Regions from separate parts of the Undibacterium sp. Ren11W genome, predicted to be linked through region 2. Evidence: predicted binding sites of a transcription regulator. Region 2 holds the regulator's gene; the other holds the start of a gene.
The links. The regulator LexA, encoded in region 2, represses DNA repair genes until DNA is damaged. The targets are predictions, from matches to a motif close to ACTGTATNNNNATACAGT.
Positions count from the first base shown of each region.

Region 1: a site for LexA is predicted at 2,385-2,402, ahead of ruvA (Holliday junction branch migration protein RuvA). Genes of this name have one in related genera too.

Region 1 covers NZ_JBMPPB010000007.1:232,219-236,734, reverse strand. The annotation lists gene ACO0K8_RS16405 (tRNA-uridine aminocarboxypropyltransferase) at 1-230, opposite strand, end outside; gene ACO0K8_RS16400 (TonB family protein) at 259-2,217, opposite strand; gene ruvA (Holliday junction branch migration protein RuvA) at 2,417-2,998, shown strand; gene ruvB (Holliday junction branch migration DNA helicase RuvB) at 3,008-4,081, shown strand; gene ACO0K8_RS16385 (YaiI/YqxD family protein) at 4,209-4,516, shown strand, end outside.
Region 2 covers NZ_JBMPPB010000001.1:137,818-142,333, reverse strand. The annotation lists gene ACO0K8_RS00745 (replicative DNA helicase) at 1-5, opposite strand, end outside; gene rplI (50S ribosomal protein L9) at 252-704, opposite strand; gene rpsR (30S ribosomal protein S18) at 718-1,002, opposite strand; gene priB (primosomal replication protein N) at 1,012-1,326, opposite strand; gene rpsF (30S ribosomal protein S6) at 1,356-1,724, opposite strand; gene lexA (transcriptional repressor LexA) at 1,986-2,642, shown strand; gene lon (endopeptidase La) at 2,855-4,516, opposite strand, start outside.

The DNA.
Region 1 (4,516 bases), on a different contig from region 2:
GTCGCAAATAAGATACTCCGCAAACACTCAATTTCAAATTTTTCAGCAATATGCATTTGACTGTCAGCCAGGCTGAGGTGCAGTAAGCGCGCACTGCCTTTGGCATGGTGCTGCTCCAGCGGATGCTGCAAGATGATCAGCTCGACCTCTGGGCGGATCGCCACAATCCATTGACATATGCAGGCACTCGCAGGACGCAAGCAGCGCGTGCAAATCGCTCTGCGACTCATTGATAGATGCGAAGTCAAGCTCATCTTCTTAGCGCAATTCTTCCAGAATTTTTAAGGTTTCGTCAAAATTCCAGACTCGCCGGATTTCTATCACGTCGTATTTTGCCGCGATATTCGGCGGGAAAGCGGCGTACGGAGCATTCACCCGCACGATACGTTTGACCGCCTCATCCAAATCCGCACGCCCGCTAGAGCGGATAATCGTGACGTCTTCGACACTGCCATCACTACGTAACGCCACCACCACCACAGGGTCGCCACGGGCTTTATCTTTGGCTGTCTGGGAGTAGTTTAAATTGCCATTGCGCTCAACTTTTTGACGCCATCCATCGACATACATACGCAAGGGTATTTCTCTTTCTATACTTCCAAAAATACTGCGTCGGCGATCATCCTGTTGATTGCGCGGCACAGGTGGAGCACCACGCAATACATCCATACCGCGCAGTTGCTCCCTGGCGCGACTGGCCAGATCATTACTAAAGATATCCTTAGCGCGTGCGACACCATCAGACTTTCCTGACCCACCGAACACATCATCGTTGGTCTTGCCTTGACTTGCTGCCTTGCTGGCTGCGGCCTTTGCAGCATCATTTAGTGCGCGCTCACGCTCCCTTTGCTCAGAGACTTTTTGTTCTGCTAGCTTTTGTTCTGCTAGCTTTTGTTCTGCTAGCTTTTGTTCTGCTAGCTTTTGTTCCGCTAGCTTTTGTTCCGCTAGCTTTTGTTCCGCTAGCTTTTGTTCTGCTAGCTTTTGCTCAACCAACTTTTGCTCTGCCTGTTTTAACTCCACGCGCTTTTGTTCAGCTTGCTTTTGCTCCGCTTGTTTTTGAACATTCAGATCTTCGAGTTTCTGTCGTGCGATGAACTCTTCTTTTTGTTTGGCGAGCAACTGATCTTGCTGCTGACGTAATTGCGCTTGCTGTTTTTGTTGCTGCTTTAATTGCTCGTCCAACGCTTTTTTAGCATCTAGAGCTAGCGTCAATTGATGCTCTTTTGCCTGCGCCTCCAGGTGTTTGCGCTGCATTAATTGTTCCTGTTGCTCCTGTTGCTGAGCTGCGAGCGCAGCGGCTTTCTGGGCGACTTTTTCGGCGTTTTCCTGTGCCAATTGGCGCGCATCTTCTTCCTGCTTTTTCGCTATTTTTTTCTTTTGCAAAGACTGCTCCGCGGCTACTGCCTCTTGCTGCTGCCTTAATGCTTCGCCTTTTTGCTCCGCCTTCTGCTGTAGCAATTGCGCGCTCTTCAGCGCCAACTGCTGAGCCTGCGCATCACGCATAGCTTGCGCTTCTGCATCGATCAAGGCTTGTTTTAGGCTTGCTTCTTTTTCTCTATTGAGCGCTATTTCGGCCAGTTTCGCCTGGGCTGCTTGCGCCTCTAATGCGGAATTTTTTTCTTCTACCAGTGCCAATATCGCCTCTTCTTTTTGTTTGGCGATTTTACTGTCACTTGCTTTATGTTCAGGCTCTTCTGGGCTAGCCGCAGGCACAACAAAACTATCCTCAGTTTTTTGATCTTGAGCGATGACACGTACAGGTGTTTCGACAGATTCACGCGCCGCCAATGGTGCGGGCAGAACAGGCAAAGCAAGCGCACTAATCTGCTCTACCGGCTTATTTTTTTTCAGCTTTTTTGGTTTTTGCACAGCCTTGCTCGCCGATGGAACAGGCGCAACAGGAACCGCCAATGCCATCAACTGCAATCCAGAAATTTGCGCAGATTTAGTCGCTGCCAATGTGGGGGACGCCGTAGCAACCGCCTCCTCAGGCTGAGGTGATGGCAAAGCCAGCTGTATTTGTAGATCTGGCGGCGGCAAGTCTAAACGGCGCTTGCTCCAGGGAGTTGCCAGTCCTGGTAAGCCTAAGCCTGGAATGCCAAACTGCAAAGACAAGACCAGCGCATGACAAAGTAGCGACAGCACCACGCCTATGATCAGGCGTTTATTCGCAATATCCTTAGTGACAGCCGAGGTTGATCCTGTAGAAAAACGCATGCAAGTAATTGTAAGCAAAGAGAGGTTGTCAGCGCGCATTATCGCATGCGAGTCAGGGATTTCACTAAGTTAGGCTGCTGGGCTGTTCTCATAACTGATAATCCCCAAGAAACGCGTGTATCACCAGTGCGCGGCACTCGTCAATACCGTCAGAATCGGTTACTATCACTGCTTATTCATACAGTATGAGAGCAGACTCATGATAGGTCGCATCGCAGGCATCCTCATTGAAAAAAATCCCCCGCAATTATTAGTCGATTGTCAGGGTGTGGGTTATGAAATCGATGTCCCCATGAGTACGTTTTACAATCTTCCAGCATTAGGTGAGAAAGTCATACTGCTCACCCATCTGGCGATACGCGAAGATGCGCATGTCTTGTTTGGCTTCGGCAGCTCAGAAGAGCGCGCCACCTTTCGCCAGTTAATCAAAATTAGCGGAGTCGGTTCGCGTACCGCGCTGGCAATTTTATCCGGCATGTCGGTGGCCGATCTGGCGCAAGCGATTACCCTGCAGGAAGCCGGCCGCCTGACCCGAGTGCCGGGCATAGGTAAAAAAACTGCCGAGCGCTTGCTACTGGAGTTAAAAGGTAAATTGGGTGCAGACCTGGGTGCCACTAGCGCAGCGATTGCCGCAGGTGACCACAGTTCAGATATCCTCAATGCCTTGCTGGCACTCGGTTATTCCGACAAAGAAGCCTTGCTGGCGATGAAGTCAGTGCCGGCAGGTTCTGGCGTCTCGGATGGCATCAAGCTGGCACTTAAATCGCTGTCTAAAGCATAAAACAAAGCCATGAGCATACAGACCGATAATTTTTCTTCCGCAGTCAGCGAAACCCGCATTATCTCGGCCACGCCTTCTTCGCCGCAAGAAGAAGCAATAGAACGCGCCTTGCGCCCCAAGCAGCTCGATGAATACGTAGGCCAGGAAAAAATTCGAGGCCAGCTAGAGATCTTTATCAGTGCTGCCAAGAAGCGTAGCGAAGCACTCGATCACACCTTGCTATTCGGCCCGCCGGGCTTGGGTAAAACTACGCTGGCGCACATCATCGCGCGTGAAATGGGTGTTAATTTGCGCCAAACCTCGGGCCCGGTACTAGAGCGCGCCGGCGATCTGGCGGCACTACTGACCAATCTGGAGGCGAATGACGTCTTATTCATCGATGAGATTCATAGGCTCTCGCCGGTAGTCGAAGAGATTTTATATCCTGCACTGGAAGACTATCAGATCGACATCATGATAGGTGAAGGTCCAGCAGCGCGCTCGGTCAAACTCGATCTGCAACCCTTCACACTGGTGGGTGCCACCACCCGCGCCGGTATGTTGACCAATCCTTTGCGCGACCGTTTCGGCATCGTGGCCAGGCTAGAGTTTTATACGGCCGACGAGCTAACCAAGATCGTCACACGCTCGGCCGCCTTGCTTGGCGTGCCGATACAGCCAGACGGTGCATGTGAGATCGCCAAACGCGCGCGCGGCACGCCGCGTATCGCGAATCGCCTGTTGCGCCGGGTGCGTGATTATGCCGAGGTTAAGGGCAATGGCGAAATCAGCAAAGATGCCGCCGATGCCGCGCTGATCATGCTGGACGTCGATGCGGTAGGTTTTGATCTGATGGATAGAAAACTGCTGGAAGCGATCTTGTTTAAATTTGGCGGTGGCCCAGTCGGTTTAGACAATGTCGCCGCTGCCATCGGCGAAGAACGCGACACCATAGAAGATGTGCTCGAACCGTATCTGATACAACAAGGCTATTTGCAACGCACACCACGCGGCCGCATCGCAACCCCTAGCGCCTACGCCCACTTCGGCATTACGGCACCAAGAACCGGGCCGAATGGTGAATTGTGGAATACGCTGGATTAATCATTAAACGCCCCTAAAGCATACTCCACCCGAGTATATTTTAAGATCGCTCTATGTATATGCGCAAGGCGACAGTTTATTTATATTTTTAGGGGAGTATTCCTCAATCACGATCAGAAAGCCTATTATGCAAATCTGGGTCGATGCCGATGCCTGCCCCAATGTCATCAAACAAATTTTGTTTCAGGCTGCCGAGCGCCTGCAAATTAGCACCACCTTAGTCGCCAATCAATTTCTGACTACGCCACCATCACGCGTGATTAAAGCGCTGCAAGTGCCTGCTGGTTTTGATGTCGCCGACAATGAAATCGTCAGACTGATGCAGGCCGGTGACCTGGTTATTACCGGTGATATTCCGCTAGCCTCCGATGTTTTAACTAAGGGCGGTTATGCACTCAATCCGCGCGGCTCTTTTTATACCGCCGAGAATATCCG
Region 2 (4,516 bases):
TTCATGGCGCGCATTATACCTTTTTATTCCCCCTCGAAAGCAAATGAAAGTAGGCCTAATTTAGCCTAAATTAGAAAAGGAAAAAGATGCATTGCGGCAAAAATTTATGCAATACCTAATTGACAAATTAATGAGAAAATCTGAATACTTTCTGCAATTAAAAACTTAAGCATTTACGCAAGATCAAAGCTAAAAATAAAAAAAGCCGGGAAAACCCGGCTTTTTTTTGCGTACTTAATTAAGTATATTAATTAAGCGTGTTCGCCCAATACCGCAACGATGACATCTACTACGACATCAGTGTGCAACGCAACTGATACAGAGTGATCGCCAGCAGTCTTCAAAGGACCCAATGGCAAACGCACTTGTGATTTCTCAACTGCAAAACCTTGCTTAGTCAATGCATCTGCGATGTCTGAATTGGTTACGGAACCAAACAAACGACCATCAACACCAGACTTTTGTGAGATTTGAACTGTCAAACCACTCAATTTTTCGCCTTGCGCTTGTGCGGCAGCCAATTTAGCAGCAGCAGCTTTTTCCAACTCAGCGCGCTTCGCTTCGAATTCAGCGATTGCAGCAGCAGTTGCACGGCGAGCCATACGTTGTGGAATCAAAAAGTTACGTGCATAACCATCTTTAACACGAACTACATCACCCAGATTGCCGAGATTAACGACTTTATCCATCAGAATAATTTGCATATTTTTCTCCTAATTACGCTGTATGCAGATCAGTGTACGGCAGCAACGCAAGGTAGCGTGCACGCTTGATCGCTGTATCAACTTGGCGCTGGTACAAGGCTACAGTGCCAGTCAAACGTGCTGGCATGATTTTGCCGTTTTCTTGCACGAAGTCTTTCAGTGTATCGATGTCTTTATAATCAACTGCAGCTACATGTCCTGCTGAAAAACGGCAGAACTTCTTGCGTTTGAACAATGGATTTTGTTGCTGACGCTTTTGCTTCAGTTTGCTTTTATCAAATTTTTTACCGAATGCCATTTTAGGCTCCTAATCTAGTAAAGGTGTCTCGAACTCATTTTCCTGAAAATCAGTGATATGAAAAACGAGACTTTTGCTGTTGCGATTTTTACGCGCTAAAAAACCTGTGAATAACATCGTGACACCCAATTGTATTTCCAGGAATCGCTTAGAAATAGCGCCTGCAGCAACTGCAGTGATTTCAAATTCAACCTGGCGCTGGGTGCTCGCCTGTTCTTGCTTAGAGTGATGCATTAATACCGCAGTTGCTATCGGAATTCCGGCTGGCGTATAACGCAGCGCTGATTTTTCTGCAATGCTAGCAACGACTTTAAGCTCATTCACAAATAATTACGCGTCCTTCGTTAAAACTATTAAGCTGCAGGTGCTTCAACGCGTTGCGTCTTAGCTGCATCTTCTTTCTGAACTGCTTTCATCATTGGAGATGGCGCTGTTTCAGCTTTTTTCATTTTAACTGTGAGGTGACGCAAAACGGCATCGTTAAATTTGAATGCTGTTTCCAACTCAAGCAAAGTTTCAGCATCACACTCTATGTTCATGCAAACATAGTGAGCTTTAGCCAATTTCTGAACGATGTAGGCAAGTTGACGGCGACCCCAGTCTTCAACGCGATGGATTTGACCACCACGTGTAGTAACGCTAGCTTTGTAGCGTTCGATCATTGCAGGCACTTGCTCGCTTTGATCCGGGTGTACGATAAATACTATTTCATAATGACGCATATATTCTCCTTGTGGACAATAAAAAGATGCCCGCCTCGGCGTCAAGACGAGTGCGGGAAGAGGAAAGCCGACAATAGTAACCGATTTTCAAATTTTGTACAATTAGTTCTATGAATGAGGAGAATTCAACTAGCACCCTAGCAGAGCCTGTATCAGTTAAATCATTTATTCCTGAGTTTTTAACAGGTTTTACTTGCATAAGTGACTTTACTGTATAAAAATACAGTCTGCATATACATACAGCTAATTGAAAGAACCATCATGCTGAAACTTACCGCTCGCCAAGAGCAGATCCTGAACCTGATCAAGGATGCCATTCAAAACACAGGCTTCCCGCCGACGCGAGCAGAAATCGCAACAGAACTTGGATTTCGCTCGACCAACGCAGCAGAAGAACACCTGCAGGCACTAGCGCGAAAAGGCGTAATCGAAATAGCAGCAGGCACCTCACGTGGCATACGACTCCTAGAATCCGAACTATCTAGCCACATGCCTGGAATACAAATGGCATTGCCACATCCAGCCCTGATGCAATTGAGCCTGCCATTGGTTGGGCGAGTTGCCGCTGGCTCACCAATACTCGCTACTGAGCATGTAGAGGCCACCTACAATGTGGATCCAGCTCTTTTTTCCGCAAAACCGGATTTCCTGCTTAAAGTACGTGGCTTGTCAATGCGTGACGCGGGTATTTTGGACGGCGATTTATTAGCTGTGAAAAAATCAGATACGGCCCGCAATGGACAAATCGTGGTTGCCAGACTAGGGGATGACGTCACCGTCAAACGCTACAAAAAAACCAGCACTGGCATAGAGTTAATCCCAGAAAATCCAGATTATCCAATTATCAAAGTCAGCGACACCGAAACCGATTTTTCACTGGAAGGCTTGGCCGTTGGGCTACTGCGCAGTTGGTCTTAAAGAGGCATAGCGCCAAGGCGCCCTATCCATGCGGCTTTCGAGCCAGGCATGCTGCGGCCCGCATGCAGATTGCGCTTCGGACATGCCGCTTTTAAAACAGCAATCCATTCAATAGAAGTAAGTCTGTCAATAAAAAACGCCCGATAAATTATCGGGCGTTTTTTATTAGGCATTGATGCCTATGCCAATACAAGCACAGACCCAATACGGCATTAATGCTTAATTGTCGAAGCCTCGACTGCAGCATCTGGCTTTGCAGTAGCGGCGAGCGCCACGTCCTCATCAGTCAATGCCACAGGTTGACGTTCCAAGGCAATTTCCAAGACTTTATCTATCCAACGCACTGGGATAATTTCCAGTTTATTTTTGACATTGTCCGGGATATCAGTCAAATCTTTCGCATTCTCCTCAGGTATTAACACTGTCTTGATCCCGCCGCGATGAGCTGCTAGTAATTTCTCTTTCAGCCCACCAATAGGCAAGACCTCGCCTCTCAAGGTAATCTCACCAGTCATCGCCACATCAGCTCTTACAGGTATGCCAGTGAAGATAGAAACCAAAGCGGTCGTCATCGCGATACCGGCCGAAGGTCCATCCTTCGGCGTAGCACCTTCAGGAACATGAATATGAATGTCACTTTTTTCGAACACATCCGCTTTAATCCCCAAGCGCTTAGCGCGACTACGCACCACTGTACGGGCAGCTTCGATCGACTCTTTCATCACATCACCCAAGGTGCCAGTGCGTATCACGCCCCCCTTACCCGGCATTGCTACGGCTTCTATCGTCAATAAATCACCGCCGACCTCAGTCCACGCCAAACCCACAACTTGCCCAACCTGATTGTCTTTGACTGCCACACCGAAATCATAACGACGCACACCAAGGTATTTGTCGATATTTTTCGAATTGATGGTGGCTTTCTTTTCGGTCTTCTTAAGCAACAACATCTTCACGACCTTGCGACAGATCTTGGAGATTTCGCGCTCAAGTGAACGCACCCCTGCTTCACGTGTGTAATAACGAATAATGTCGCGTATTGCGGTTTCTGCGATGGTAATTTCTTCTTCTTTAAGACCGTTATTTTTTATCTGTTTCGGCAACAAATAACGCTGTGCGATACTGGTCTTTTCATCCTCAGTGTAGCCAGACAAACGTATCACTTCCATCCTGTCTAGCAGCGCGGCCGGGATGTTATATGAGTTTGAAGTAGCGACGAACATCACATCTGACAAATCGAAATCAACCTCAATGTAATGATCCGAAAAAGTATGATTTTGCTCTGGATCCAAGACCTCCAGCAAAGCAGAGGACGGATCGCCACGGAAATCAGCCCCCATCTTATCGACTTCATCGAGCAAGAACAAAGGATTGCGCACACCTACCTTTGCCAGACTCTGCAAGATCTTGCCTGGCATAGAGCCGATATAGGTACGCCGATGCCCACGAATCTCGGCCTCGTCCCTGACGCCACCGAGCGCCATACGCACAAACTTACGATTTGTAGCGCGAGCAATGGATTGGCCAAGGGACGTTTTACCGACACCAGGAGGACCAACGAAACAAAGTATAGGCGCCTTCAACTTATCGACACGTTGCTGTACGGCGAGATATTCCAAGATGCGTTCTTTGACCTTATCTAGACCGTAATGGTCGTCTTCCAATACTTTTTCGGCATTGGTTAAATCATTGTTCACCTTAGATTTCTTCTTCCAAGGCAAATTTACGATAGTGTCAATATAATTACGCACCACGGTCGCCTCAGCCGACATAGGAGACATCATTTTGAGCTTCTTCAGCTCATTCATTGCCTTATCGCGCGCCTCTTTAGGCATTTTCGCCGCAACAATTTTTTTCTCAAGCTCATCAATATC